DNA from 4 places in the Pseudactinotalea sp. Z1732 genome. Region 1 is predicted to be linked to each of the others. Evidence: riboswitches for the same ligand, from Rfam matches in the RefSeq annotation. Region 1 holds a riboswitch; each other region holds the start of a gene.
The links. Region 1 has a riboswitch for cyclic di-AMP ahead of ACPL7H_RS19130 (LysM peptidoglycan-binding domain-containing protein). Riboswitches for the same ligand answer to the same signal wherever they lie in the genome.
Positions count from the first base shown of each region.

Region 2: linked by a shared signal. The riboswitch ahead of ACPL7H_RS11845 (C40 family peptidase) and the one ahead of ACPL7H_RS19130 (LysM peptidoglycan-binding domain-containing protein) in region 1 are both predicted to bind cyclic di-AMP.
Region 3: linked by a shared signal. The riboswitch ahead of ACPL7H_RS17765 (C40 family peptidase) and the one ahead of ACPL7H_RS19130 (LysM peptidoglycan-binding domain-containing protein) in region 1 are both predicted to bind cyclic di-AMP.
Region 4: linked by a shared signal. The riboswitch ahead of ACPL7H_RS19085 (C40 family peptidase) and the one ahead of ACPL7H_RS19130 (LysM peptidoglycan-binding domain-containing protein) in region 1 are both predicted to bind cyclic di-AMP.

Region 1 is NZ_JBMPQC010000030.1:2,589-9,961, reverse strand. Features, by position in the region: gene ACPL7H_RS19140 (ATP-binding protein) at 1-495, opposite strand, end outside; gene ACPL7H_RS19135 (hypothetical protein) at 785-943, shown strand; cyclic di-AMP (ydaO/yuaA leader) riboswitch at 1,155-1,304, shown strand; gene ACPL7H_RS19130 (LysM peptidoglycan-binding domain-containing protein) at 1,306-2,277, shown strand; gene ACPL7H_RS19125 (serine hydrolase domain-containing protein) at 2,537-4,582, shown strand; gene ACPL7H_RS19120 (L-rhamnose mutarotase) at 4,740-5,063, shown strand; gene ACPL7H_RS19115 (alpha-L-fucosidase) at 5,110-6,387, shown strand; gene ACPL7H_RS19110 (LCP family protein) at 6,579-7,373, shown strand, end outside.
Region 2 is NZ_JBMPQC010000005.1:238,883-246,255, forward strand. Features, by position in the region: gene rocD (ornithine--oxo-acid transaminase) at 1-819, shown strand, start outside; gene ACPL7H_RS11840 (universal stress protein) at 1,049-1,996, opposite strand; gene ACPL7H_RS11845 (C40 family peptidase) at 2,224-3,069, opposite strand; cyclic di-AMP (ydaO/yuaA leader) riboswitch at 3,069-3,238, opposite strand; gene ACPL7H_RS11850 (iron dependent repressor, metal binding and dimerization domain protein) at 3,609-4,301, opposite strand; gene serC (phosphoserine transaminase) at 4,480-5,592, shown strand; gene ACPL7H_RS11860 (MFS transporter) at 5,773-7,104, opposite strand; gene ACPL7H_RS11865 (MarR family winged helix-turn-helix transcriptional regulator) at 7,101-7,373, opposite strand, start outside.
Region 3 is NZ_JBMPQC010000016.1:11,646-19,018, forward strand. Features, by position in the region: gene ACPL7H_RS17745 (multicopper oxidase family protein) at 1-494, shown strand, start outside; partial or broken gene ACPL7H_RS17750 (heavy metal translocating P-type ATPase) at 835-3,138, shown strand; gene ACPL7H_RS17755 (heparan-alpha-glucosaminide N-acetyltransferase domain-containing protein) at 3,416-4,531, opposite strand; gene ACPL7H_RS17760 (CueP family metal-binding protein) at 4,548-4,964, opposite strand; cyclic di-AMP (ydaO/yuaA leader) riboswitch at 5,268-5,416, shown strand; gene ACPL7H_RS17765 (C40 family peptidase) at 5,417-6,259, shown strand; gene ACPL7H_RS17770 (sensor histidine kinase) at 6,388-7,373, opposite strand, start outside.
Region 4 is NZ_JBMPQC010000029.1:3,866-11,238, reverse strand. Features, by position in the region: gene ACPL7H_RS19095 (response regulator) at 1-651, shown strand, start outside; gene ACPL7H_RS19090 (ATP-binding protein) at 648-1,778, shown strand; gene ACPL7H_RS19085 (C40 family peptidase) at 1,890-2,723, opposite strand; cyclic di-AMP (ydaO/yuaA leader) riboswitch at 2,724-2,873, opposite strand; gene ACPL7H_RS19080 (four-helix bundle copper-binding protein) at 3,102-3,503, shown strand; gene ACPL7H_RS19075 (CueP family metal-binding protein) at 3,725-4,300, shown strand; gene ACPL7H_RS19070 (heparan-alpha-glucosaminide N-acetyltransferase domain-containing protein) at 4,439-5,512, shown strand; gene ccsB (c-type cytochrome biogenesis protein CcsB) at 5,588-6,685, opposite strand; gene resB (cytochrome c biogenesis protein ResB) at 6,682-7,373, opposite strand, start outside.

The DNA of each region.
Region 1 (7,373 bases):
GCGACGTGCGTGCCACGTGGCGGCATCAACTTCGACACAATTGTCATTCACTCGCCAATGGATCCGACCACTGATGCGAACCGGTTCGACGGCCGGCGGTGAGATGATGACGAGCAGCCGCTTGCCTTGGACTTCACTCTCGGCGATGTCCACTGTGAGCAGCCGTCCGGTGATCTCATAGATGCGATGCCTGAGCCACTCTGCATCCGTTGCAGCGCCCAGCACGGTGCCGTCGTTGCCTACGCCGACGATGAGCGCACCTCCGCCAGGCGTATTTGCCATGCATGCTGCCTCAGCGGCCAATTGCTGCGCCACTGCCGCGCTTCGTTCCTCGCCCGGGCCGACCTGTCCCGAACGGTCGCGGCGCCCGGTCTCTTCCTTTAGATCCACATGCTTGCGTTCACGTTCCTGGTCGACGGTCTCCCCAGCCGCGATGCGGGCCAGGATGTCGGACACTTCTGCGCGGACCGGGTCCTCACCGAAAGTTATGGCCATGGACCCATCATGGCAGAAGGTCATAATTAACTCACGCCAAAAGTTATGACGAAGTAGCGATGATGCGATAACTCACAACTTTGCTACGGCCCCCGAGGCGCCTCGCACGCGAATGATACTTTTCTTGCCAGTTTGCGGCACCGTGGTGTTTTGCCTTCCAGGTCCGGCCCAGGGATCGACGCGGGCTCCGCGGTCCGGGCGACAGGTGCGCGGTATGCGGTGTCAAGGGCCCTCGCCACGGGTGCTGGGTTCTGGCGGTTGTCGCCGACACCGGGGGGCGGCCGGCCCGTTGGTGGTCTCAGCCGGCGCGGCGCTCGGATCGCTGGCCGCCGGGATCGTGTCGATGGGGGTGCTCTCGGGCGCCGTGATCGCGGCGCTGGGGCGGTGGGTGCCGCGGTGGTCGGTGCACGCCAATGCGCGGACGCGGCGGGAGGCGGGGGTGGAGTGATGAGTGCCGTCGGACTGCCCGCAATCGCCGTCCTGCTCGCGGGCATCAGCCGGTCGCGGACGGGGGCTTGTGAACCGAGTCCCCGGAGCCGCACCGTGACCTAATTGTGACTTATGTTACCGAACCGTGACAATGCGTCGTGGGCGGGTTACGGTCGCGGCACTTCCGAACCTGGAAGTCCGTGGGCGGACGCCGAACTCTGCCACCGTCCGCGGTCCATTAGCCGCCATGGCAGGGGCGGGGGACCCATGAAGACGGGACCGGCGTGCTGGTCCCTGGGGTGAAGTCTGGCCACGGCCAGGCCGGGTGTTTATCCGACCCGAACCCGACAGCTAACCCCGAAGGCAACCGGAGAAAACACCATGACACTACACAGCACCACACGCGCGCGGCACCGAGCCGACGTGCGTCCCACCACCTTCCTCTCCGACCTGCCGGTGGGAAAGGTGGCCCGTCGCGGTACGGCCGGTGTGGCCACCGCGGGCCTGGCCTTCGGGCTGGCGATGCCCGCAGCCAGCGCCGACCCGGACGAGACCTACACCGTGAACGCCGGTGACACCGTCGGCAATATCGCCGCCGAACATGGCGCCAGCATCCAGGGGATCATCGACGCAAACGGCCTTCGCTCCGATGCGCTGATCTTCCCCGGTGACGAACTCACCATCCCCACAGGTTCGGTGACCGCCAGCGCTGGTGGCGCCACCCACACCGTGAGCCGCGGTGACACCGTCGCGGCTATCGCGGCGCGGTACGGCGCCGGCGTCCAGGCGATCATCGACGCCAACGGCCTGGGTGCTGACGCGCTGATCTTCCCCGGTGACGAACTCACCATCCCCGGTGGGTCGGGATCGTCGTCGGGGTCGGCCTCGTCGTCAGGGTCGGTGTCGGGCTCGGGATCGGCGTCAACGTCGGGCTCGGGATCGGCATCCGTGCAACGAGGGGCCGACACGGCCTCCCGTGACGGCCAGCGCTCCGCTGCGCCCTCCCCGCAGGCCAGTGCCTCTGGCAGTGCGATCGTCAACATCGCCCGCCAGTTCGTGGGCACCCCGTACGTGTGGGGTGGATCCACCCCGGCTGGGTTCGACTGCTCCGGGTTCACCTCCTACGTGTACGCCCAGGCCGGCATCAACCTGCCGCGCAACTCCGGGGCCCAGCGCAGCGCCGGCCAGGTGGTCTCCGCCAGCCAGGCCCAGCCCGGGGACCTGGTGTGGTGGCCGGGGCACATCGGTATCTACACCGGCAACGGCAACCACATCGCCGCCCGTAACCCCGGCACCGCGCTGCACGAGAGCAAGATCTGGCGGGCCAACCCGACCTTCATCCGGGTGGCCTGACCGGCTCACGGACTCAACTGCCGCGTGCGAGTCATCGGCCCGCCCCGAACTTCGGGGCGGGCCGATGCGTTTGCGGACCGGGCTGCTCGCCCATGATCAGGCGGCCTCAGCGACGAAGCCAGCACTGGTCGGCTGAGGGGGCGGTTTCAGCCGATTGATGCTGACTTCGGGGGTGGGGTGATGTCGGCGGCCCCTAGGGTCAGGGCTCGTGGGAACTCACTCAGCACGTACAGGCCACGGCCCGCCTCGCACGCCGGCCATGGCACCGCCTGCCGGAGCACCTCAGCGCCGCCGGCGGTCGTGGATCGCCGCGAGCATCGCCGTCGTCCTCGCCGCGGTCCTGGCCGGGTGTGCAGCCCAGCAGGGCGCCCCGGTGAACCCGCCACCGGACCCTCCGGCCGCTCCGTCCTCGGCCGAGGCGGCCGCCGCGCTGACCAGCGAGGACACCGAGGCCTGGCTGGATGGCTTCCTGCCCGCCGCGCTGGAACGTGAGGGCGTGGCCGGGGCAGCGGTCTCGGTGGTCCACGAGGGCGAGGTGGTCACCGAACGTGGCTACGGCTACGCCGACACCGGCTCCGGCTCCGGCTCCGGCTCCGGCTCCGGCGCCGACGACCCTGACTCGGTGCCGCAGCCGGTGGATGCCCAGCGCACGCTGTTCCGGGTCGGCTCGATCAGCAAAGTGGTGGTCGGAATCGCCGTCATGCAACTGGTCGAAGACGGGGCCGTGGGCCTGGATGACCCGGTCGCCGACTACATCGACCTCGACATCCCCACCACCTACGACGAACCGATCACGCTGCGCCACCTGCTGTCCCACACCGCCGGCTTCGAAGAACGCCTGGCCGGTGTCTTCGTCGACCCGGCCGGCGACGTCCCGCCGCTGCGCGAGATGCTGACCGACCCGCCGCGGCAGATCTACGCCCCCGGCACCACGCCGTCGTACTCCAACTACGGCAACGCCCTGGCCGGCTACGTCGTGGAACGCGTGAGCGGGATGGACTTCGCCGACTACGCCGACGAGCACATCTTCACCCCGGCCGGGATGTCCACCGCGACCTTCGCCCAACCGCTGCCCACCGAACTGGCCGAGCAGATGTCCGGCGGCTACCCGCACCTGCGCGCCGAGCCGGCACCCTTCGAACTGATCGGCCTCGCACCCGCTGGGGCGATGAGCGCCACGGCTGCGGACCTGAGCGCCCTCATGCTCACCCTGCTGGCGGGCGAAGTCGGCGACCCCGGCTCCCAGATGCTGTCCCCGGAGTCGCTGCGCACCTTGGCCGAGCCGGCGTTCGGCGCCGTCACCCTCGGCGGGCTGGCCGGCGGGCCGCGCACCGGCCTGGGGTTGTATGAACTGGACCGCAACGGCCAGCGCATCGTAGGCCACGGCGGGGACACCTACGTCTTCCACGCCGAGATGCAGATCTATCCCGAGACCGGCACCGGGATCTACATCGGACTGAACAGTTCAGGCGTGGGTCCGATGTCGACCGCCGTGATCCGCGATCAACTCGTGCACGGGTTCACCGACCGGTACTTCCCCGACACCCGCACCGCTCCGGAGCCGACCGCCACCGCCGGGGAGCACGCGCAGGTGCTCGCCGGGTCCTACATGACCACCCGGGGGGTGCAGAGCAACTTCGTGCGGCTGTACTCCGCGCTCGTACCGGTCACGATCAGCGCGACCGGCGACGGCACCCTCACAATGGACGCGCTGGTGGACGCCTCCGGGTCACCGCGAGTGCTGGCGGAAGTGGAGCCCTGGGTGTGGCAGGAGGTCGGCGGGCAGCAACGCCTGGGCGCCGACGTCGTCGATGGGCAGGTGCGGGTCGTGGGGCTGCACCCGGCGATCGCGCTGGAACCGCTGCCGGCAACGTTGGCGCTGGTGCCGTGGGTGCTGGTGGGGACCTCGGTGGTGCTGGTGGTCGGGCTGCTCGGCCGCCCGGTAGCGGCGCTGGTGCGCCGGCGCTACCGGGGCCGCCTGCAGACCTCGCGAGAGGACCGGTGGCTGCGGCTGGCGTGCACGGTCGGTGCGGCGGTGGCCTTGCTCGCGGTGGGTCTGTGGGCGGTGGTGGCCGCAATGCTGATGGGCTCCGGTAGCGCCCCGGCCCTGCTGATCCGGGTGGCGCAGTTGCTGACCCTGGTGGCGGTGTTGGCGGTGATCCCGGCCGGGATGCGTCTGGTGGGTTCGCTGCGCCGGCGGCGCTGGTGGTCTGCGGGCAGCGCGGCGTTCTTCTCCCTGGCCTTCGCCGGCCTGGGCTACGTGGCGGTGGTGGGCCGGTTGCTGAGCCTGGACATCACATACTGAGGAGTGGTTCTGAAACCGGCTAGACGAACCTCCTATGCCTAGTCTGTTCGCATGCGCGGGACCCACCTCAAAAGGACATCGCTGTCATGGGCAGCGTCCCAGGCTTACAGTCGTGGGAGATCGAGCACGCCATCGCTGACCGAAGTGGAGCGCTGGGATGAGAGTTGCCATTCACACCAGGCTGAAAGCCGGTGCCGAGCAGGCCTACGAGGAGGCACACCGCCAGGTCCCACGAGCGCTGGTAGCGGCGATGCGCCGCACCGGCGTGCACGACTGGCGCATCTGGCGCAGCGGGAGAGACGTGTTCCAGGTCATCCAGTGTGACGACTATGCCGCACTGCTCGGAGCGCTACGCGATCTGCCGGTCAACGTCGCCTGGCAGGAACGGATGGCACAGTTGCAGGAGGTCACCCACGACTACTCCACCGGAGGTGAGGGCGACGGTCTGCCGATGGTGTGGAACCTGAAGGACGCCGAGTGAACGTCGGCTCCGGTGGCAAAGCGCGCGATGAGCAGAGAGGGAGATCATGGTGACAGGTGAAGGTGGATGGTTCACACACGACCGTTTCGGGCTCTTCGTGCATTTCGGGCTCTACAGCGGCCTGGCTCGCCACGAGTGGGTGATGACGCGCGAGCGCACCCCGGCGCAGGAGTACGAGAAGAACGCTGAGTTCTTCGACCCTGACCGGTTCGATGCCAAGGCGATCGCGAGAGCGGCCAAGGACGCCGGCATGCGCTATGCGGTCCTGACTGCCAAGCATCACGAGGGCTTCGCCCTATGGGACTCGGCACTGTCCGATTACAACTCGATGGCAACGGCCGGCCGGGACCTGGTCCGCGAGTTCGTCGAGGCCGTCCGTGCCGAAGGGCTGCGGGTCGGTCTGTACTTCTCGGTGATCGACTGGCACCACCCGGACTTCACTATCGACTACCACCACCCCCTGCGGGATCTGCCCGACGCCCGGGAGCGGAACAAGACCCGGGATATGAACCGCTACCGGGAGTACCTGCACGGTCAGGCGCGGGAGGTGCTGACCAACTACGGGCGGCTGGACTACTTGTTCTACGACTTCACCTACCCCGAGGCGCGGGACGGCTGGGAAGGCAAGGGCCCCGGGGACTGGGACGCCGAGGCCCTCCTGGCGATGACACGCGAGTTGCAGCCCGGGATCGTCGTCAACGACCGCCTCGGCATCCCAGGGGATCTGGTGACTCCCGAGCAGTACCAACCCGACGCTCCGATGCGCCGCAACGGCGAGGAAGTGGTTTGGGAAGCGTGCCAGACGCTCAACGGCACCTGGGGGTACCACCGGGACAACCTCGACTTCAAACCCCCCGACCTCCTGGTCCGCATGCTCGTGGACACCGTCTCCAAGAACGGCAACCTGCTGCTGAACATCGGGCCGGACGGTCGCGGTGCGATTCCGCCACGCGATGACGAGCGGCTGACCGCTGTCGGACGCTGGATGGACCTGCATGCCCGGGCTGTCATCGGTGCCGGTGCCACGCAGATCCCTGCACCGCCCGGCACGGTGCTGACCCGCCGGGAGGACCGGCTCTATCTGCACCTTCTGGTCTGGCCGTTCGGGCACCTGCACCTGCGCGACATGGCCGACAAGGTCCGCTACGCGCGCTTCCTGCACGACGGCTCGGAGGTGCAGCGCAGCCGAATCGAACCCGGGCAGCAAGCCTGGAACACCACCCCCGGCGGTCAGCCACCCGGAACCCTCACGCTGCATCTGCCCGTCCAACGCCCGCAGGTCGAGGTTCCGGTGATCGAACTCATCCTGGAGGCCCAGGGCTGATCCCCCACCCACCAAGTAAGAACCGAGCGAACAGCAGTAGGGGACCGGCAAGTCGGCCATGGCGGTCGATGGGACCTGGAAAGCGGTCTCCTCAGGTTCCCAGCGGTCCGAGCGCAGCGCATCGCGAACCTGCACCACACCTGCACACCGATGTCCCGTGACCTGGAAAGTCGCCCTCTACGATGAACGCCATGGCCGACAAGTCCAACCGTTCGCGCAGCAGGCTGGCGCTCATCATCGCGCTGTCGCTGGTGGCGCTGCTGATCGCCGTGCCCGTCGTCGCGTTCTTCGTGATGCAGAACCGCATCGATGACCGCATCGAACGCTTCGAAGACCCCTTCGCCGGGCGGGAGGACCGCGACTCCGCTGAGGGCGACGAGTCCGACGACGACGAGGATGACGCCGATGCGGACTCCGACGTCGATGACCCGGTGAACATCCTGGTGCTCGGATCGGACTCGCGGATCTCCGCCGGGGACCCCAGCCAGTGGGAGGCCGGCGGGCAGCGCACCGATGCGATCATGATCGCCCAGGTCTCCGGGGACCGGGAGTCGATGACGTTCATGTCCATCCCGCGCGACTCCTGGGTGCCGATCCCCGGCCACCCCGACGCCAAGATCAACGCCGCGTTCTCCTGGGGCGGGCCCTCCCTGATGATCGAGACGGTGGAAGACCTCACCGGCATCACCCTGGACCACATCATGGTCACCGATTTCGAGTCCTTCCAGGCCATCACCGACGAGCTCGGCGGGGTGGAGCTCACCCTCACCGAACCCCTGCGCAGCGGCGGCACCGACCTGCCCGCCGGCACCCACCGGCTCAATGGGTCCCAGGCCCTGGACTACACCCGCCAGCGCCACGGCCTCTCCGGCGGGGACCTCTCCCGGATGCAACGTCAGCAGAACTGGATGCGCGCGATGATGGTCTCGGCGTTTAACCGGGAGGTGCTCACCAACCCCGGGCGGTTGAACGACCTGCTCATCGTG
Region 2 (7,373 bases), on a different contig from region 1:
GACCGGGCCGAGATCATCGTGGCCGACGGCGCCTTCCACGGCCGCACCACCACGATCATCTCCGCCTCCACCGACCCGGCTGCCCGGGAAGGATTCGGTCCCTACACCCCGGGCTTCGTCGTCGTGCCCTACGGTGACGCCGCCTCGGTGCGCGCGGCGATCACGCCGGACACCGTGGCCGTGCTGCTGGAGCCGGTCCAGGGCGAGAACGGGGTGATGATCCCGCCGGAGGGCTACCTGGAGCAGGTGCGCGCGGCTTGCGATGAGACGAACACACTGCTGGTGCTCGATGAGATCCAGTCCGGCCTCGGCCGCACCGGGGCCACCCTCACCCAGGAGCTGTTCGGCGTGCGCGCGGACCTGACCACGCTGGGCAAGGCCCTCGGTGGTGGAATCGTGCCGGTCTCTGCGGTGGTGGGCCGGGCCGATGTGCTCGGTGTGATGACCGCCGGTACGCACGGGTCCACCTTCGGCGGCAACCCGTTGGCGTGTGCGGTGGGGATCGCGGTGACGGAACTGCTGGCCACGGGTGAGTTCCAGGCCCGGGCGCGCGACCTCGGTCCGAGGCTGGAGGGCCCGGCCAAGGATCTGGTTGCCGACGGGCTGGCCACCGACGCCCGGGTGATCGGCTTGTGGATGGGCCTGGACGTGGTGTCTCTGTCCGGGCGTGAGGTCAGTGAGCGGCTGGCCGCCGAGGGCATCCTGGCCAAGGAGACCCACGACAACACCATCCGCTTCGCCCCGCCGCTGACGGTGACCGAGTCGGACCTGGACCGCCTCATGGACACCCTGGGCCGGGTGCTGCGCAGCGCCCGGTAGCCCCCCCGCCGCCGTCGCCACCCCAACGCCACCGCCGTCGCCACCCCGCCTCCGCCGCCGCCATAGCCGCCGCCGCCGAGGGCGAGCCTCCCAGCCGAAGGCGAGTCCCCCAAGGCTCGCCCTCGACGCTCACGCTCGCCCTCGCCGCCGCAGGGACGGGTTGGGGGTGGGGTGGGGGTGGGGGTGCCGCGGGGGCCGGGTGGGCGCCGTGGGGTGGCGGGCTGGCGGCTTAGTGCCGGCGCCGCTTCCAGTTGAAGGCGTGGTCCTCGGGATCGTCGGTGCTGCTGGTGGGCACCACCATGACCGGGCAACGGGAGTGATGCAGCACGGTCTGGGACGTGGAGCCCAGCAGCATCCCGGTGAAGCCGCCGCGGCCGCGCGAGCCGACCACCACCAGGTCCACCGCGGTGGAGAACTCCGACAGCAGCGCCGCTCCGGTGCCATCCAGGGCGTGCCGGCGCACCTGCACCGAACGACCCTGACTGGCCCGGTCCACCGTGACGTCCAGGCCGGTCTTGACGTCGGCCAGCAGGGTCTCCCGGTCCACCCCGGAGGGCAGCCAGCCCAGCAGGCCGGCGCCGGCGCCCATCGGCACACCGACCACGGCGGTCAGTTCCGCCTCCCACCGTTCGGCCTCGTCGATGGCCACGTTCAGGGCGAGTTTGGCCGAGTCCGACCCGTCCACGCCCACCACGATCCGGCGCACCGGCAACGGCAGACCGGCGTCCTCGTCGTCCTCGCCCTCCCGGTGCGGCACCACCACGGTGGGGCAGTGGGAGTGGGCCGGTAGCGCCGAGGAGACGGTGCCCAGGATCCGTTCGGCGAATCCGGACCGGCCCCGGGTGCCGACGACGGCGAGGCGCACCTGGGCGGACAGGTCCACCAACACTCCGGCCGCGTCGCCGGTCTCCAGGGCGCTGGTCACCTGCACACCCACGCCCTCACAGCGGGTGAGGGCCTCGTCCAGGACCGCTTGCGCGCCGTCGCGGATGGCGGTGTCGTCCAGGGTGGCATACCCGCCGTCGATGGTTCCGGCGGCGAAGGTGGGCAGCGCGTAGGCACACACCAGGTGCAGGTTCCAACCCGACTTTCCGGCGTGGGCCAACGCCCAGTCCAGTGCGTTCAGGCTGGCGGCTGATCCGTCGACTCCGACGAGGATCGTGGGTTCGCGTTCCATACCGGTCTACCCCCGTTTTTTGGGCTGATCTTGACCATTGTGCTACAAGCCTGACGGTTGCGGGGCATGTCGCCGGAAAATCTTATAGCTGTCTCATCGGAGCTGTTCATCGGTGCCTGTGCCAGCACCTCTCCGCACGGGCACGCAGGTACACGACGCACCGGTGCGCACAGCACAACGGCCCGCCCCGATGCGGGACGAGCCGTTGTGAGTGGTGCGTGTGCCGGTCAGCCCATCACACGGATGAACGTGGGGCTCGAGTTCCAGATCGGGCCCTCGTGCAGGGGTGAACTGGGGTTGCGAGCCGCGATGTGCTGGCCGTTGCCGGTGTAGATGCCCACGTGTCCGGGCCACCAGACCAGGTCGCCGGGCCGCGCCTCAGAAGCCGAGACCACACGGCCGGCGTTGCGCTGGGCCGAGGACGACCGGGGCAGGGAGACACCGAACTGGGCGTACACGTAGGCGGTGAAGCCGGAGCAGTCGAACCCGGCCGGAGTGCTACCGCCGTACACGTACGGGGTGCCCGTGTACCGGCGGGCCAGGTTCACCACGGCAGAGCCGGAACCGGACGCGGGTGCGGCGCTCTGCGTGGATTCGCTCGCGGGCTCCTCGGCCTGCTGCTCCTCCGCCTGCTGCGTCTCCTCCTGAGCCGGAGCGGCGGTGCGGTTGCCGGTGCGGGCCGCCGGGGCGGTGGCCGCGGTGGGCCGCTGCGTGGTCGCCGCCGGCGGGGGCGGTGGGGGCGGAGGTGGTGGCGGGGCCTCGGAACTCACCACGGCCGCGGTGAAGGACCAGTCGGTGTCGGCGTCGACCGAGATGGTCGGCGAGGTGCTGACGGAGTCGCGGTCACCATCGAGCACCACGTTGGCCAGCGAACCGAGGCCGGAAGCGGAGTTGGACACCTGGGGGGCAGCGGCCGCGGTGGAGGCGCCCATGGTCAGCGCCAGTCCGGAGGAAGCAACTACGGCCAGTGCACGACGACCGGTGGTGCCGGCCACTGTGGTGCCGAAAGCGGTCAGGGGGGTGGAGGGCCGGCACGCTGCGCGGTGGCGGGCTCCGGTTGTGCGTTGAGTCAAAATCTTCTCCACGCGCCTACGGGGTGAGCTGTCGGGTTCGGGTTGGAGATTCACCCGGTCTTACCTGGCGAACCAGGTGGGACTTCACCCCTAGGTGCTCGCGCACCAAAGGTTGGGTCCCCCGTCCCTGTCAATTGCGTCTGTCGGGACCTGCTGGCGGTGACAGGGTTCGGCGCCGCCTGCGGGTACTCATCGATGGAGGGGACGACGAGCACGGCTGACGTTACCCGACGCACCCGGCAAAAGTCACATTCCGGTCACAATTGGTTCTGTGAAATGGTTCACAGGATCTGCCCCTGGCGCCTACGTCCCCAGAAAATGGTGGAATTCCGAGGCAACGGCGCGATCGACGAGACGCTGTGTCATCGCCACAATGTGGACTGCGCCACATGCAGGACGCCGCTCTCGTGACCCGCCCAGCGAGCGCGCGGGCTGCGGCTGTGCTAGATCCACGGCACCGAGCACCTGCCGGCGGGCCCTCCGGCGCCCCGTCCCGAACGCACGCGGGCGTCACACGGACACCCGCTACGGGCACCGGATCACCCCGGCTCGGCGGCGCTGACGAACAGGTGCCCCACGGTGTCCTCGGTGAGCTCCAGACTCTGTCCGTTCACGGTCAGGTCTACCGCTGCGCCGTCGGTCTGGGCGCGGAAGCCCACCCCGGGCACCAACCCGACGCGCTCGAACTCGGTCAGCAGCTCCACATCCACCTGCAGCGGCTCCCCGATCCGCACCAGCGTGTAGTGGGCCGGATCGGCGGTGATAGCGGTGCTCAGGGACGTACCGGGCAGTTCGGCGACACCGGCGACGGGCTGCCCGATCTCGGCGGGGCCGGGGATGGTGTTGCCGTAGGGATCCTCCCGCGGGCGCTCGAGCAGTTCGAGCAACTGCTGCTCCACCCGCTCGCTCATCACGTGCTCCCACCGGCAGGCCTCTTCGTGCACGTAGGGCCAGTCGAGTTTGATCACATCGGTCAGCAGCCGTTCGGCCAGGCGGTGCTTGCGCATCACCTGGGTGGCCCGCCGCAGGCCCTCATCGGTCAGTTCCAGGTGCCGGTCACCGGAGACCACCATCAGGCCGTCCCGTTCCATGCGCGCCACCGTCTGGGACACGGTGGGCCCGGAGTGACCCAGACGCTCCGCGATCCGGGCGCGCAGGGGCACCACGCCGTCCTCGATCAGTTCGAACACGGTCTTGAGATACATCTCCGTGGTGTCGATCAGGTCGCTCACGTGCCTGCCCCTTGGTGGTCGCCGCATTCCTCCCGTCAGCCTAGTGCCCGGCGTCCGGCTCCGGACCGGGTGCGCCGCACCTCCTGCGCGCCCTGCCGGCAACTCTCCCGCCCAGGGCCGGCCGGCCGCGCGCCGCAGCGCTCCTGGCGAGGCCGGCGGACCTGCGATGATCGTGCCCATGAACGATCCCGCGATCGCCATCCCGGCCTCGATCCGTCCCGCGGACGGCCGGTTCGGCTCCGGTCCCGCGCGCATCAGGCCGGAGCAGAGCCAGGCGCTGGCCGCCCTGGGCACCACGCTGCTGGGCACCTCCCACCGTCAGCCCCCGGTGCGCTCCCTGGTCGGCCGCGTCCGGGAGGGTCTCGCTGCCCTGTTCAACCTCCCCGAGGGGTACGAGGTGGCCCTGGGCAACGGTGGCGCCTCGATGTTCTGGGACGCGGCCACCTTCGGATTGATCCGCACCCGCTCCCAGCACGTCCGGGCCGGGGAGTTCGGCGCCAAGTTCGCCGCCGCCGCGAGCGGCGCACCGTTCCTGGCCGACCCGCAGATCCTCACCGCCGAACCCGGCAGCACCCGCTCCCCCGAGGCCGCTGCGGGGATCGATGCCTACTGCTGGGTCCACAACGAGACCTCCACCGGCACCCTCACCCCGGTCAGAAGGGTCGACGACGACGGTGCCCTGATGCTCGTCGACGGCACCTCGGCCGCGGGTGGGGTGGAGGTGGACGTGAGCCAGACCGACGCCTACTACTTCGCCCCACAGAAGGCCCTGGGCTCCGACGGCGGCCTGTGGCTGGCCCTGTTGTCCCCGGCCGCGATCGAGCGGGTCGAGGAACTGGGTCAGCGCTGGGCGCCGGCGTCGTTGTCCCTTCCCGCGGCGCTGGCCAACTCCCGGCAGGACCAGACCGTGAACACCCCGGCGATCGCCACCCTGGTGCTGTTGGCCGAGCAGGTCGACTGGTTGAACGACCAGGGCGGCCTGGACTTCGCCGCGGCGCGCACCGCGCAGTCCTCCCAGCTGCTGTACCAGTGGACCACCGAGCGTGACTTCGCCACCCCCTTCGTGGCCGACCCGGCACACCGCTCGCCGGTGGTGGTCACGATCGACTTCGAGGAGAGCATCGATGCCGCGGTGCTGGCGAGGGTGCTGCGCAACAACGGCATCGTCGACACCGAGCCCTATCGCAAACTCGGGCGCAACCAGTTGCGGATCGGCACCTACCCCTCGGTGACCCCCGAGGATGCCGCAGCGCTGACCGCCTGCCTGGATTACGTCGTCGAGCGTCTGTAGTCGCTTCGGTCCAGTGCGCCTCTTCGCTGACGTACGTGGGCGCCGGCCGCGCGCTCGGGAAAGTGGTGGTCCAGGTCCGCTGACCCGGCGCTCCCGCAGGAGCGCCAGGAGGCTGAGGGCGGTGCTGGTCAGCCGGCCGGGCAGGCGACGCTGGGCAGGCGGTGCTGGTCAGCCCCCCGGTCAGGCGGCGCTGCCGGCGTTCACGCCCTCCTGGGTCCTGAGTTCCTCGCGGGCCCGCGCGGCGTCGAGTTGCTCGTGGCGGTTCTGCACCAGCAGGTGCGGACGCTGCCGGAGGCGGTAACGCACCCGCACGTCCTCCCGCTTCACGGTCCACAGAGCGGCGATCCCCGCCACCAGGATGGCGGCGATCGCACCGATGCCGATCGCCCAGCGGGCGCCCCAGTTCTCCGCGATCCAGCCCACCACCGGCCCGCCGATCGGGTTCCCGGCGAAGAAGACCACCAGGTACAGGCTCATCACCCGGCCGCGCACGTTGGGGTCGGTGGTGATCTGGATGGCGGCGTTGGCCGAGGTCAGCATGGTCAGGGAGAAGTAGCCCACCGGGATCGCGCTGAGGGCGAAGAGCTCGTAGGTGGGCATCAGCGCCATCGCCCCGGAACTGATCCCGAACCCGAAGGCCGCGCCCAGCACCAGGCGCAGCCGCGGGCGCTGGCGCCGGGCGGCCATCAACGCACCGGCCAGGGATCCGATCGCCAGGATCGACCCGAGCACCCCGTACTCCCCCGCACCCATGCCGAACTCGTCGTGGGCCATCACCGCCGAGGTCATCTGGAACTTCAGGCCCAGACCACCGATCACGAACACCACGATCATGATCGTGATGATGTCGCTGCGCCCGCGCACGTAGCGCAGGCCCTCGCGCAGTTGCCCCTTGGCTCGTACGGGACGGTCGCGGCGCTGCAGCAACTCGGACTTCATCGCCAGCATCGCCCCGATGGTGGCGGCGAAGGTGAGCGCGTTGAGCATGAACACCCAGCCGGTGCCCACCACCGCGATCAGCAGGCCGGCGACGCCGGGGCCCACCAGGCGGGCGGCGTTGAAGGAGGCGGAGTTCAGCGCCACCGCGTTGGCCAGGGAGGACGTGGGCACGATGTCGGAGACGAACACCTGCCGGGCCGGGGCGTCGAAGGCGCTGAGCACACCCAGGGCCAGTGCGAAGAAGTACACGTGCCACACCTGGGCGGTACCCAGCAGCACCAGGGCGCCCAGGGCCAGGGCGAGCACGCCCATTGCGGCCTGGGTCATCATCAGCATCTTGCGCCGGTCCACCCGGTCGGCGATCAGCCCGGCGAAGGGGCTGATGAACACAATCGGGAGGAACTGCAGGCCGGTGACGATTCCAACGTGGATCGCCGAACCTTCGGGCAGCACGGCAAGGACCAGCCAGTCCTGGGCCACCCGCTGCATCCAGGTGCCCACGTTGGCGACCAGGGCGCCGATGAACCAGATTCGGTAGTTGTACAGACGGAGTGAGGCGAATATCGAGCTCACTGGTTGTAGAGCCTCCTGAGGATCTTCTCTGCCTCGGTGAGCGTTGCGCGCTCGGCGGGGGTCAAGGTTGCGAGTCGTTTGGACAGCCACTGATCGCGGCGGCGCCTGGTCTCTTTGACCAGTTCGGTACCGGCGTCGGTGGGCGTGATGAGCACTTGGCGGCGGTCCTCGGGATGGGTGGTGCGCTCCACCAGGCCGGCATCGACCAGACACTGCACGGTGCGCGTCATCGACGGTGGTCGCACGTGCTCACGTTCAGCGAGCTCTCC
Region 3 (7,373 bases), on a different contig from region 1:
CCGTCCTAGCCACCCTGGCGGTCTCCGGGGACGAGGCCGCCGCGGTGGGGCCGGTGCCCGAACGACCTGCGGACCCTGACCTGCGCAACCGCCCGCTCGATGAGCGACGGGAGATCGCCTTCACCATGAACATGAGCGGGGGGATGATGGGTCCCGGCCGCAGGGGGATGATGGACCTGGGCTTCGACGGACGCCCCTTCGACGCCGACCGGGTCGACCAGCAGGTCGCCGCCGGGTCGGTGGAGGAGTGGACCATCACCAATCCCACGCCGATGGATCATCCCTTCCATCTGCATGTGTGGCCCATGCAGCTCCTCGAGACCGACGGCGAACCGGTGTCAGAACCGACCTGGCGGGATGTCGTCAACGTCCCCGCCAACGGCCGGGTCCGGACGCTGGTGGACTTCACCCACCACCCGGGCCGCAGCGTGTACCACTGCCACATCCTCGACCACGAGGATGCCGGGATGATGGCAGTGGTCGACACCCGCTGAACCCGACGGCCACACGAGCGCATGGCCCCATTCCGAGGAGCCGACGAGCATCACCCAGAAATCGTGACCGCCCACATCCGCATGACGGCGAAGGTGAACGCCAGGAGCGCCCGCGGCGGACCCGGAGAGCACCGGCAGCCAGCGGCACCATGGCGGGCGGTGCCGCAGAACCAGCCCGCGTCCCTCGGCCGAGCAGCGCTCGAGGGTCCACGCCACCATGAAGAACCAATGAAGATCCCTGCCCGCTGCGGTCAGATCGGGAATGGAAAACTTCTCGCCTGCCTTACTGCTGACGAGATACCCTCTAGGGGTATATGGAGCAATGGAATGAGGGGTTGCCATGGGTACGCCATCAAGTCACGACCACGCAGGCCCCCGGCCACGCGACGGCCAGGAGCACACCGCGCACGCCGACCACGACTCGGCTTACGGTGTCGCGGCCGGGTATGAGGCCACGCACGGGCAGGCGTTGCCCACTGAGGGCGGGGGTGTCACCGACCCGCTGACCGCTGCGGGGCACGACTCGGCCGCGGACCACGGGCACGACAGCGGGCACGACGCGCACGCCGGCCACGGAGGGCACGGCGGTCATGGCGACCACGTGGCCATGTTCCGTCGCCTGTTCTGGGTCATGCTGGCCCTGGCGGTGCCCACGGTGCTGCTCAACGGGATGTTCGCCGACCTGCTCGGCTACGCGCTGCCCGACCTGCCGGGTGTGGAGGCGGTCTCCCCGGTGCTGGGTACCGTGATCTACCTGTGGGGCGGGCGCCCCTTCCTCACTGGCGCGATCGGTGAGCTGCGCACCCGCAGACCGGGGATGATGCTGCTCATCGGGATGGCGATCACCGTCGCCTTCGTCGCGTCCCTGGGGGCCAGCCTGGGGCTGTTCACCCACGAACTGGACTTCTGGTGGGAGTTGGCGCTGCTCGTCGTCATCATGCTGCTCGGACACTGGCTGGAGATGCGCTCCCTGGCGCAGACGTCCTCCGCCCTCGACTCCCTGGCCGCGCTGCTGCCCGACGAGGCCGAACGGGTGGAAGGGGACTAGGTCATCACGGTCTCCCCCGCCGAGTTGCGACTCGGTGACGTGGTAGTCGTCCGCCCGGGCGGACGAGTGCCGGCCGATGGTGAGGTCGTGGACGGCGGCGCGGACGTCGATGAGTCGATGATCACCGGTGAGTCGCGGCCGCTGCTGCGCACCGTGGGAGACCACGTCGTGGCTGGCACCGTCGCGACCGACAACGCCTTACGGGTTCGAGTGTCGGCCGTGGGGGAGGACACCGCCCTTGCCGGCATCCAGCGGCTCGTGGCCGAGGCGCAAGCCTCCACCAGCCGCGCCCAGCTCCTCGCGGACAAGGCCGCCGGGTGGCTGTTCTGGTACGCGCTCATCGCCGCCGCAATCACCGCCGTGGTGTGGATGTCCCTCGGGGTTCCGGACAGCGCACTGGTCCGGGCGATCACCGTCCTGGTCATCGCCTGCCCCCACGCTCTGGGCCTGGCGATCCCACTCGTCGTGTCCATCTCCACCGAACGCGCTGCCCGCGGCGGCGTCCTGGTCAAGGACCGCGGCGCCCTGGAGCGGATGCGCGTGGTCGACACCGTGCTCTTCGACAAGACCGGCACCCTGACCAAGGGCGAGCCGGCCCTCACCGACGTCACGAGCACCGGAGCGTATGAGGTGGAGGAACTGCTGCGCCTGGCGGCGGCCGCCGAGGCCGAGAGTGAGCACCCGCTTGCCCGCGCAGTTCTCGCCGCGGTCCGAGACCGCGGGCTGCAGGTTCCGTCGGCCGCCAACTTCAGGGCGGCGACGGCCGTGGGGGTACGCGCCACCGTCGAGGGCCGCGAGGTCCAGGTCGGCGGGCCTGCGCTGCTCTCCCAGTACGGCGCCGAGCCGCTGGCCGCGACAGCGTCCTGGGCACAGTCCGGTGCCACCGTCCTGCACGTTCTCGTCGACGGCCAGGTGGCCGGTGCCCTCGCCCTGGCCGATGAGGTCCGCGAGGAGTCACGGCAGGCGATCGATGCCCTGCACCAGTTGGGCATCCGGGTCGTCATGATCACCGGTGACGCCGAGCCGGTGGCCCGGGCTGTGGGCGCCGAACTGGGCGTCGACCAGGTCTTCGCCCAGGTGCGCCCGGAGGACAAGAGCGAGAAGGTCGCCCAGCTGCAGCAGGAGGGCCGTATCGTCGCCATGGTCGGGGACGGCGTCAACGACGCCCCGGCGCTGGCTCAGGCAGACGTCGGGATCGCGATCGGAGCGGGCACCGACGTGGCGATCGCCTCCGCCGGCGTCATCCTGGCGTCTGACGACCCCCGGTCGGTGCTGTCGGTCATCCAGCTCTCCCGTGCCGGGTACCGGAAGATGAAGCAGAACCTGTGGTGGGCTGCCGGCTACAACATCGCGGCCGTGCCCCTGGCCGCAGGTGTGCTGGCCCCGGTCGGGTTCGTCCTACCCATGTCGGTCGGCGCGCTCCTCATGTCCCTGTCGACCATTGTCGTGGCGCTCAACGCCCAACTGTTGCGCCGCCTGGACCTCAGCCCCGAGACCAGCACCGCCGCGGCGCACGGCGCACCTCGGGTTCCTTCCGCCGACGGCTCACGGGCTACTGGGGATCGCGAGGACGTGGTTGGGGCGCATCGTCACTGACGCGGCCAGGGTGTGCCATGCACCGGGCGATCCTGCTGCCCTACGGCCTGCCGACGGGGGTGGAAACCTGCGCTGTAGTCCTACTGGCTGGTGATCCACGTATCCGCGTCAGCGCCGGCCACTGGTTGGTGAGGTGATCTCGCTTGGCCTGGGCGCCGAAGAGCCGCAGGCGACGTCCCGGCCCACCTGCTGGTCCGTGCTGCTGGACGACTTCCCCGCCGGGGCGACCCTGCAGCGGTTGTCCTATCGGCTCAACGCCGTCGGCCTGGTGGCGAGTTCATCGCCGCCGGCGCAGCCGCACCCGCAACAATGCCTCCAGCGGCCCGCGGGAGAAGAAGTGCCGCCAGCCCACCGCTGCGCCTATCAGCACCAGGGCCATCACCGCCGTGGTGACCAGACCCGCCGGCGCGGTCCCCGGGCCGGGACGCACTACCTCCGCGATGCCGAACAGGTGCACCACATACACGGTCAGCGCCAACTGACCCGTGGCCACCAGCGGCCAACCGAAGCGGCCCAGGTACGGCAAAACCAGAAGTGTCAGGCCCAGCACCGCCACGGCCGAGGCACTGCCCCGGATCAGCCACAACGGCATCTGCGAATGTGCGGCCGCCGAAAGGAACCAGTCCACACCGGGCTCCCCATCCGGCCGCCCCAGGAACGCTTCCAACGCCCGGGAGCCGAGTTCGGCAAGCAGGGTCAGCACCACTCCGGCCACAGTCAGCCGTATCTGGACGCACCGGTCTTGCAGGCGCAACCTGCCCAGCCACATCCCGAACAGGAACGGCCCGAGCCAGGTGATCACCGGGTACGGCCCGGTCAGGAATGTCGAGGCCACGATCTGCCCGGGCGCATCCAGTAGCGTGGCGGGCTCCCGGTCGAAGACCTCACCGGTTCTGAGTTGGACACCCAGCCACACCAGTGGTCCAGCGGCAGTTGCCGCGATCGAGGCGGTCAGCAGCAGCCATGAGGGGGCCCGCACCACCACCAGTCCCACGAGAAACAGCACCGCATAGGTGGTCAAGATCACCTTGGCGCCATGACCCGCCAACTGAGTGCTCAGCCCGATCAGGCTCAGCAGAACCGTCCGCCACAACACCTGCCCCCAGGGTGGCGCGGCACCGTCGCGGGCCCGGCGGGTCAGGAACGAGTACCCGATCCCGGCCAGCAGCACGAACAACAATGAAGCCCGCCCGTGCGGCAGCCGCATGACCAGCCCGGCGATGCCATCGTCATAGAGCGGACCGACGTTGACCGCGAGCATGCCCAGGATGGCCAGCGCCCGCGCCGCGTCCAGTCCGATGACGCGGCTATGGGGTGCGGCGGCTTGCCCGGCGTCGCTAGCCGCGTGCGCCGCGCTCACCGGTGCGCCGTCCTGCTGCTCCGAGATTGGCACAGGTTGTGACCGCGACCTATATCAGTTGGAGGGTGGTGAGGCAGGTGGCGACCTCGTCGGTGGTGGAGAACTCGGCTGTACCCGTCAGGCCGTCATGGTTGACCTTGATGGTGCCCTGCAGATCGCGTGGCAACCAGAAGCCGGCGAAACCGTTCGCATAGGTCGCCAATTCTTCATCGATGAGCACTTCGGCCAGTTCCTGCTGCCCGTCGGAGAGCACCAGTTCATCGGGCCGGATGGAGGCGATGTAGTCGGTGGGGCGTTCCTTTCCACCGAGCCGGTCCAGGTGGTCGATCATCTCTGCGACCTCCATGCCGGCCAAGTCATGGGTGGCGAGGAACGCGGCTTCACCACCTCCGGCGGTGGGCTCGGAGGCCGGATCCAACGAGGAGCAGCCGGCGCGGATCAGCACCAGCGCCGCCATTCTTTTCATGTTCTTCCACCGTCCTAGTGGGGGTCATCCAGGCAACCACTGCGCCCGAGATTCTCGGCTTTTCGTCTCGAATCAGGTGCCTTCTGCAGCGCAGGCGGCAAGGTCTCGGCCGCCCCGACGCTACGACAGGAGCGGCGGGCGTGCAGTCGCCGAGGCGGGGGATGACGATGAAGGTTTGATGAAGCATTCGGTAATGCCGTGATCTAACCGTGATCTGAGGGTTCGCGGTATGTACTGTCACTCTTGCTCCCGCCGTGCGGGAAGCCCACAAGCGGACGCCGAACCCTGCCACCGCACCGTGGTCACCGATCAACGCCGTGGCAGGGGCGGGGGACCCAGCCGTCGGTGCGCGAGCACCTAGGGGTGAAGTCCCGCCTGGGGAGCCAGGCAGACCGGGTAAGTCTCCAATCCGAACCCGACAACTGACCTCGTAGGCGAACTGGAGAACCGAATTGACTGAACCAACAACCGGCGCCCGACACCGCGCGGCGTGCCGCCCCTCCACCCCACTGACCGTTTTCGCTGACTCAGTCACTGGGACCACCGGCAGACGGGCGCTGGCCGTCTTCGCCTCCTCCGGACTGGTGCTCACAATGGGCGCCTCCAGCGCTGCGGCCGTCCCCCAGGTGTCGAGTTCGAGTTTCGGGGCCGGCGCCCTGGCCAACGTGGTGCTCGACGCCGACGTCGACATCGATAAGGTGGTCACCTCACCAACCGTCACTGTCGATGAGGGCATCGACTGGCACGTCGCCGTCGCTGAGGTCTCCTCCGAAGCTCCACCCCCACCCCCACCCCCACCGCCAGCGCCTGTCATCACTGCGCCGGAGCGCCCCACCCCGCGTGCCGCTCCGGCCTCCCGCACCGGGCAGCGCACCGAGCAGCCGGCTCAACAGCAGGAGCAGCAGACCGAGGATTCCTCCTCCGGCGAATCAAGCGAGCAGACCGCGAGCACTGCCTCTGCCTCCGGTTCCGCGGTCGTGGACGTCGCCCGCCGCTACGTGGGCACCCCGTATGTGTGGGGCGGCTCTACCCCGGCGGGCTTTGATTGCTCGGGCTTCACCGCCTACGTCTTCGCCCAATTCGGGGTAAGCCTGCCTCGGACGTCCGGTGCCCAGGCGGGCGCCGGACGCATAGTCTCGGCAGCCGAGGCCCAGCCCGGCGATCTGGTGGCGTGGCCCGGTCATGTGGGTATCTACACCGGCAACGGCGACAACATCGCCGCCCGAAACCCCGGTACCGCCCTGTACGAGGGCCCGATCTTCCATAGCAACCCCACGTTCATCCGCGTGCTCTGACCGCATATCTCAGTTGCGGCATCGGCCCGTCCGGCCCAGGGCGGGCCGATGCTCGTGCTGTGGCTGCGGATGAGGGCGCACCCTTTCCAGCGCGGCCACTGCCGAAGACGTGTGCGGTGGAGTCGGTCTCAGGCCTGCGAAGGCTGCCGACCCAAGGGCAGTTCGATGGTGAAGACGGCGCCGTGGCCAAGCCCGGTGCTGGCCGCTTCCATGCTGCCACCGTGGGCCTGGACGATGGAGCGGCTGATGGCAAGCCCGATTCCTGACCCTCCGTGCGCGCGGTCACGAGCCGCATCGGCACGGTAGAAGCGCTCGAACAGGTGGGGCAGGTGCTCGGCGGCTATCCCACCGCCGTTGTCCTGGACCCACAACCGCAGTCGCGATCCACTCCGGTTGGCACCCAATTGGACGTGACCTCCCGTTGGGGTGTGCCGCACGGCGTTGTCCAGCAGGTTGGTCAGGACCTGCCCGAGCCGGTCAGGGTCCGCGGTGATGACCGTCTGGCGTTCCGACTCCGTGGCCTCGATCGTCAGGTCAATGCCCTTGTCCGCGGACTTGACGCCTGCCTGTGTTGCGGCGTCCTGAAGCAGGTCACGGACCTGCAGCGGCTGCCACCGCATCTCCAAGCGGCCCTCGCTGGCGGTTGTCACGAGCGTTATGTCCTGGGCCAGCCGGGCAAGGCGTGCGACCGGCTCACGCAGCATGCCCATCGTCCGTTCACCGGCGGGCACGACACCGTCGACGATCCCTTCGAGGTAGCCATCCAGGGTCGCCACCGGGGTGCGCAGTTCATGGGCCAGGTCGCCCAGCATGCGGGTTCGGGTCTTTTCGATATGGCCTAGGTCAGTGGCCATGGTGTTGAACGCGGCGGCGAGGTCATCGAACTGCGCGCCCATGTGGACCGCTGGCACATGGACGTTGTAGTCACCGCTTGCGACCTGCACTGCTGCTTGTCGGACCCTTTCCAACGCCCTGGTGATGCGTCGAGTGACGAAGATGCTCACGAGCACCGACGACAGGAGAGCGACGAGGAGCGCCACGGAGAGGGACAGGGTCCATGCCGCGGTGAAGGCTTGCCGTGCGTGAGCCACGACCTCGGAGTCAGCGGGCTCGG
Region 4 (7,373 bases), on a different contig from region 1:
GCGCGATTGGTTGCGAACTATCTGGAGCGCGATGGCTTCGAGGTCCAGACCTGCGGGGACGGTGATGACGCGGTACAGCGTGCGCGACAGTGGCGCCCTGGGGTGGTGGTGCTGGACCTTGGTCTGCCCGGTCTCGATGGCATCGAGGTGTGCCGGAGGGTGCGGGTGTTTTCTGATTGCTACATCATCATGCTCACCGCTCGCGTGGAGGAGGTAGACAAACTTATCGGCCTGTCGGTGGGCGCCGATGATTATGTGACCAAGCCGTTCAGCGCGCGTGAGCTCGTTGCACGGGTGCGGGCGATGCTGCGTCGTCCGCGGCAGAACTCACCGGGCCACCATGGCGCAGTGGCGTCGTTCGGGCCATTGACCGTTGACGCTCTGGGGCGGGAAGTGTTCCTCGACGGAAAGAGTGTCCAATTGACGCGCACTGAGTTCGACGTCCTGGCAGCGCTGGCGGGGCGCCCGGACATGGTCTTTTCCCGGCGCCAACTCATCGAGACGGTGTGGGGGCCCAATTGGGTGGGCGATGACAACCTTGTCGATGTTCACATCGGGCATCTGCGGCGCAAACTCGGCGACAAGGCATCCGCGCCGAGGTTCGTCCGCACTGTGCGGGGGGTCGGCTACCGAATGGGGACGGGTTCATGAACAAGCGGCCGCGAAAACAGTGGGGGCTGGGTGCTCGGCTCCTGGCAGCGATCGTCGCGGTCCTGTTGGTGGCCGCCGGGACAGCATGGGCTGTGGCCTCGGTGATCGGGCCGATGATCTTCCACGATCACATGCTCATGGCCGAGCCCGCTGACTCCGAGGTCGTGGCGCACGCAAGGCAAGCCTTCACCGCGGCATGGACCCTGTCTCTGTCCCTGGCGCTCCTCGTCGCTCTCCTGACGTCAGTGCTGGTCAGCATTTTCCTTACTCGACGCATCACCATGGCGTTAGAACGCCTCCGCCAAGCAGCAGCGAAGGTCGCCAGCGGTGACTACAACGTCCATGTGCCAGCGGTCCGCATGGGTGCGCAGTTCGATGACCTCGCCGGCGCGTTCAACACCATGGCCACCGACCTTGGTGGGATCGAACAGACCCGCACTCGCATGTTGGGCGACCTGGCTCATGAATTGCGCACCCCGGTGGCGACGCTGGATGGCTACCTCGAAGGGATTGTGGACGGTGTCGTGCCGGCTGATGAACCGACCATAGTCATGCTGCGTGAGCAGGTGGCACGACTTGCCCGTCTGGCCCAGGACATGGCCCTGGTGACTGCCGCTAGCGAGGGACGCTTAGAAATGCGATGGCAGCTGGTGCGGGTCGGTGACCTGCTCGAAGACGCCGCAGCACAGGCAAGCGTGAAGTGCACTAGCAAGGACATTGACCTGGCGATCGTGGCCACAAGGTCAGAACGCCAGGCGGTCATCACCGCCGACCCTGACCGGCTCGGGCAGGTCTTGACAAATTTGCTGGACAACGCCGTGCGGCACACCCCCAAGGGAGGTCAGGTCCAGTTGGGCGCCGACCGGATTGGATCGCGCCTGCGTTTGTGGGTGCAGGACAATGGCAGCGGAATAGCCGCCGAGCATCTGCCCCACCTGTTCGAGCGCTTCTACCGTGCCGATGCTGCTCGTGACCGCGCGCACGGAGGGTCGGGGATCGGCCTTGCCATCAGCCACTCCATCGCCCAGGCCCATGCGGGCAGTGTGAGAGCGGACAGCGCGGGGCTTGGCCACGGCGCGGTGTTCACTATCGAACTGCCGTTAAGTCGTCAGCATTCACAGGCTTGATATCAACTCCAATGGGCACCTCAAGGGATGCGTCCTCGTCGGCACCCACAGCACGAGCATCGGCCCGCCCCTGGGGCAGGGCGGGCCGATGCAGAGTGCTGAGATCTGCGGTCAGAGCACGCGGATGAACGTGGGGTTGTTATGGAAGATGGGTCCCTCGTACAGCGCGGTGCCGGGGTTTCGGGCGGCGATGTTGTTGCCATTGCCGGTGTAGATGCCCACGTGACCGGGCCACGCCACCAGATCGCCGGGCTGGGCTTCGGCTGCCGAGACGATGCGTCCGGCGCCCGCCTGGGCACCGGATGTCCGAGGCAGGCTTACCCCGAATTGGGCGAAGACGTAGGCGGTGAAGCCCGAGCAATCAAAGCCCGCCGGGGTGGAGCCGCCCCACACATACGGGGTGCCTACATAGCGGCGGGCGACGTCCACGACCGCAGAACCGGAAGAGGTGCTTGCGACCTGCTCGCTGGACCCGCCCGAGCCTTCCCCGGCCTGCTCCTCGGCCTGCTGCTCCGGCTGTTGAGCCGGCTGCTCGGTGCGCTGCCCGGTGCGGGAGGCCGGGGCGGCGTCCTGGGTGGGGCGCTGCGGCGCGGTGATGACCGGCTCTGGCGGCGGGGGAGGGGGCGGGGCTTCGGAGGAGACCTCGGCGGCGGCGAAGTCCCAGGCGATGTCTGCATCGACCGAGACGGTCGGTGAGGTGGTCACCTTGTCGAGGTCGGCGTCGAGCACCACGTTGGCCAGGGAGCCAACGCCGGAACTCGAACTCGACACCTGGGGGAGGGCTACAGCGCTGGAGGCGCCCATGGTGAGCGCCAAGCCGGAGGAGGCAAAGACGGCCAGCGCCCGTCTGCCGGTGGTCCCAGTGACTGCGTGACCAAGAACGGTCAGTGGGGTGGAGGGGCGGCAGGCCGCGCGGTGTCGGGCGCCGGTTGTTGGTTCAGTCAATTCGGTTCTCCAGTTCGCCTACGAGGTCAGTTGTCGGGTTCGGGTTGGAGATTCACCCGGTCTCACCTGGCTTCCCAGGCGGGACTTCACCCCTAGGTGCTCGCGCACCGACGGTTGGGTCCCCCGCCCCTGCCACGGCGTTGATCGGTGACCACGGTGCGGTGGCAGGGTTCGGCGTCCGCTTGTGGGCTTCCCGCACGGCGGGAGCAAGAGTGACAGTACATACCGCAAATCCTCAGATCACGGTTTGATCACGGGATTACCGGAATACTTCATCAAACCTTCATCGTCACACCCCGCCTCGCCGGCTGCATGCCTGCCGCTGCTGTCGTAACGTCGAGAGCCAATGCTGTGATGGTTATCGAAACGGGAGCGACAATGAGAACCGCAGAGATGATGGATACCCACCCTGCCCAGATCACTCTGGACCGGGATCTACTGGCCCGAACGATCGATGCCCTCGTGGCCTGTTCCCAGGCGTGTACCGCCTGCGCAGACGCTTGTCTGAGCGAGGAAATGGTTGCCGAGTTGCGCACGTGCATACGTACCAACCTGGACTGCGCCGACATCTGCGATGCCACGGCCCGCATGCTGTCCCGACAAACCGGTCATGACGCTAACCTCATCCGTGCTCAGTTGCAGGCCTGCGCCCAGGCTTGTCAGTCCTGCGGCGATGAGTGCGCCCGTCACGCACAGGCCCATGACCATTGCCGCATCTGCGCAGAGGCGTGCCGAGCCTGCGAGGAAGCCTGCAACGAACTCCTCGCCACCATCAGTTGACAGGGCTACTTGCGCCCGCGCCGGCCCAGAACGGCCTGCTGGGGCGATTCAAATAGGCGCCGCAGGAAGGCTCCGCCTGGGTCCGGGACGAAAGACCTAAACTCTCGGCAGCAGCAGTTGCCTACGATGACCCAGTTGATCGGCAAGAATCCTTGGTAAGTATGACCTGCTGCCGTGCTGGTCAGAAGATGCGCCGGGACTGATAGGACAGGTGGAAGAACGTGAAAAGAATTGCGGCGATCGTCGGGGCGCTGGTGCTGATCCTCGCCGGCTGCTCCTCGGCGGATCCGGCCTCCGAGCCAACCACCGAGGGTGATGAAGCCGAGTTCCTCGCCACCCATGACCTGGCCGGCATGGAGGTCGCGGAGATGATCGACCACCTCGATCGACTCGGTGGGCCCGAACGCCCCACCGACTACATGGCCTCCATCCGAGCCGATGAACTGATGTTCTCCGATGGGCAGCAAGAACTTACCCTGCCCATGCCCGAGGACCGTTTCTACCTCTCCGTAGCCCCCTACGTGAACCAGACTCACGAGTGCTTCTACCACAGCCTGACCACATGCCAGGGTGAGCTGACCGACGAGGACCTCCAGGTGCGGATCCTCGACGATGCAACAGGCGAGGTGCTCATCGATGAAGAGGTGACGACCTATGCGAACGGCTTCGCCGGCTTCTGGTTGCCGCGCGATGTCCAGGGCACCATTGAGGTTCACTATGACGGCCTGACCGGGTCAGCCGACTTCTCCACCACCGACGAGGGCGCGACCTGCCTCACCACCCTCCAACTGACGTAGGAACGCCCGGGCCGGCCGCGGAGGGGCTCAGAGGGCCTCGCACCTAGTCGGCCCAGGGTCCCTTCACCGGGTCGACATGACACTTGGATGGGCGCGGTCACAACCTGTGCCAGGGCGGAGCAGCAGGATGGCGCATCGGTGAGCGCGGCGCACACGGCAGGCGCCTCCCCGGATGCCAGCGCACCCCATGGCCGGGTCACCGGGCTGGACGCGGCACGGGCGCTGGCCATCGTGGGCATGGTCGCGGTCAACATCGGTCCGCTGTATGACGACGGCATTGCTGGGCTCGTCATGCGGTTGCCGCACGGGCGGGCCTCATTGTTGTTCGTGCTGCTGGCCGGGATCGGGTACTCGTTGCTGACCCGGCGAGCCCGTGACGGTGGCGCGCTGCCGTGGGGGCAGGTGTTGTGGCGGACGGTTCTGCTGAGCCTGATCGGGTTGAGTACTCAGTTAGCGGGTCATGGCTCTGATGTCATCCTGACCACCTATGCGGTGCTCTTCCTCGTGGGACTGGTGGTGGTGCGGGCACCGTCCGGGCTGCTGCTGACCGCCTCGATCGTGGCAGTTGCCGCTGGGCCACTGGTGTGGCTGGGTGTCCAACTGCGAACCGGTGAGGTCTTCGACCGCGAGCCTGCCACGATGCTGGACGCGCCGGGGCAGATCGTGGCCTCGACACTGCTGACCGGGCCCTACCCGGTGATCACCTGGCTCGCGCCGTTCCTATTCGGGATGTGGCTAGGCCGGTTGCGGCTGCACGACCGGTGGGTCCAGATACGGCTGACTGTGGCGGCAGTGGTGCTGACCTTGATTGCCGAACTCGGCTCCCGGGTGCTGGAAGTGTTCCTGGGGCGGCCCGGTAGAGAGCCGGCTGTGGACTGGTTCCTCTCGGCGGCGGCGCATTCGCAGATGCCGTTGTGGCTGATCCGGGGCAGCGCCTCGGCCGTGGCGGTGCTGGCCCTGACACTATTGGTGCTGCCTTACCTGGGCCGCTTTGGTTGGCCGCTGGTGGCCACGGGGCAGTTGGCGCTGACGGTGTATGTGGTCCACTTGTTCGCCATCGCGCAGGTGGTGCGTCCCGGGCCGCAGACCGCCCAGGACGGTCTGGCCATCACCGCGGTGATGGCACTGGTGCTGGTAGGAGCGGCGGTGGCCTGGCGGCACTTCTTCTCCCGCGGCCCACTGGAGGCAGCGTTGCGGCTGTGGCGCCGGTGACGAACTGGCCCCTCGTCACTGACCCGCCATGTCACCGCCATTGGCCCCTACCCGACGAACGCAGTTGTTGCCCGCTCAGACCCCGGCGTAGGAGTGCAGGGAGTTGATGAAAATGTTCACGCCGTAGTAGTTGAACATCAGTGCCGCGAACCCGGCCAGGGAGAAGTAGGCGAAGGCCTTCTTGCTCCAGCCGGTGGTCAGCCGCACGTGGCAGTATGCGGCATAGATGATCCACACCATCAGCGAGACGACCTCCTTGGGGTCCCAGCCCCACGCCCGGCCCCAGGCGTACTCGGCCCAGATCGATCCGGTGATGAGCACGAAGGTCCAGCCCACTAGGCCCACGGCGTTCAGCCGGTAGGACAATCGCTCCAGGGTCTCCTCTGCGGGGAAGGCGTCCAACAGCCGGGACCAGAACGTGGGCCGGGCCGGCAACGTCTGTGGCTCCTGTCCGCCCAGGTCCATCGATGCGACTTCACCCTCGGTGGGCTGTGCCTCCTGCGCCACCAGCGTGGCACCCCGGGTGCCGTCGGCGCCTGCGCTAGCACTGCCCGTGCGAGCACCGTGCGCACCGCTACGGCCCTCGACACCGCGGCCGCCTAACGGCTGCCGCCTTGATCCGCCGGACTGGGCATGCTCGGCTTCCCGCCGTCGTTCGTCACCTCCACGCACCAGTTGCAGCACTGACAGTGCTGCGCCCACGCAGAACAACGCGGTCGCCAGCGAGGCAACCGATACGTGGATCACCAGCCAGTAGGACTGCAGTGCCGGCTGCACCCCGTCGGCGACGGTGTACAGCAGCGTGATAGCAATGAGCAGCGCGACCACGTTGATCAGCAAGACCAGCGTCCCCAGGTAACGGACATCCTTGTGCCGGTTGACCACCATGAACACCACCATGGTGAACATCGTCGACATCAGGGTGAACTCATACATGTCCGCCCACGGCACCCGCTCGGCGGCGATCGCGCGCAGCACCACTGCCCCGACGTGAAAGATCAGCCCGAGCCAACTGGTGCTCATCGCGATGCCCACCGCCTTGCGGGCCCGGCCCGGGTCTGCCCCCTTGCCGAACCCGGACAGGTCCACCGCGAAGCCCACCATCGCCACCACGTAGGCGCTGATGGTGCCGTAAATCAACAACGTGCTAATCGTGCCCAGTTGCTCGTTCATTTTTTCTCCCTTGCGCCCGGACCGGGCAATACACTCAGGACCCGATCAAGTTCACCGCGCAGACCTGAGTCGTCATTGCGCGCCAATGCTGCGGCATGCACCACTGTCGTGCCCCGCTCCCCGGGCACCAGACGCACCCAGATCCGCCGCCGGGGCAGAAACAGCGCGGCGATCAACCCGCCGAAAGCCAGCGTGGCGAAGATCCCCTGCCAAAGCGGGGCCGGGTCATAACGCAGGTCCAACGCCACGAACCGGGGCAGGTCGTTGAAGGTCAACGTACCCTGCCCGTCGGGCAGGTCCACGCTCTGGCCCGGGCGCAGCTCCAGTTGCACCGGACCTTCGGTGCCGTCCTGCCCGGTAGTGATGACCTGCTCCAGACCATCGGTGTCCAGCACGAACATATTGCGCGGCACGCCCTCGTCCAGGCCCAAGTCCCCGGTGTACATCTGCAGCAGCATCACCGGGTCCATCGGTAGCGGGTGGATCGAGGACACATAGGCACCCTCCGCATCCTGCGCTGCGGTGGGCAGCAGCGAGCCATTGAACGCCAACTGCAACTCCCCGTCATTCGCAGAGGGCACCATCACCACCCCGGTGGAGCCATACCCCGGGTCATCATCGGCCGGAATGAACGGCACCGGCCCGTCGTGGGCGACCTGCCCGCTGGCATCGATGATGGTCAGGTCCG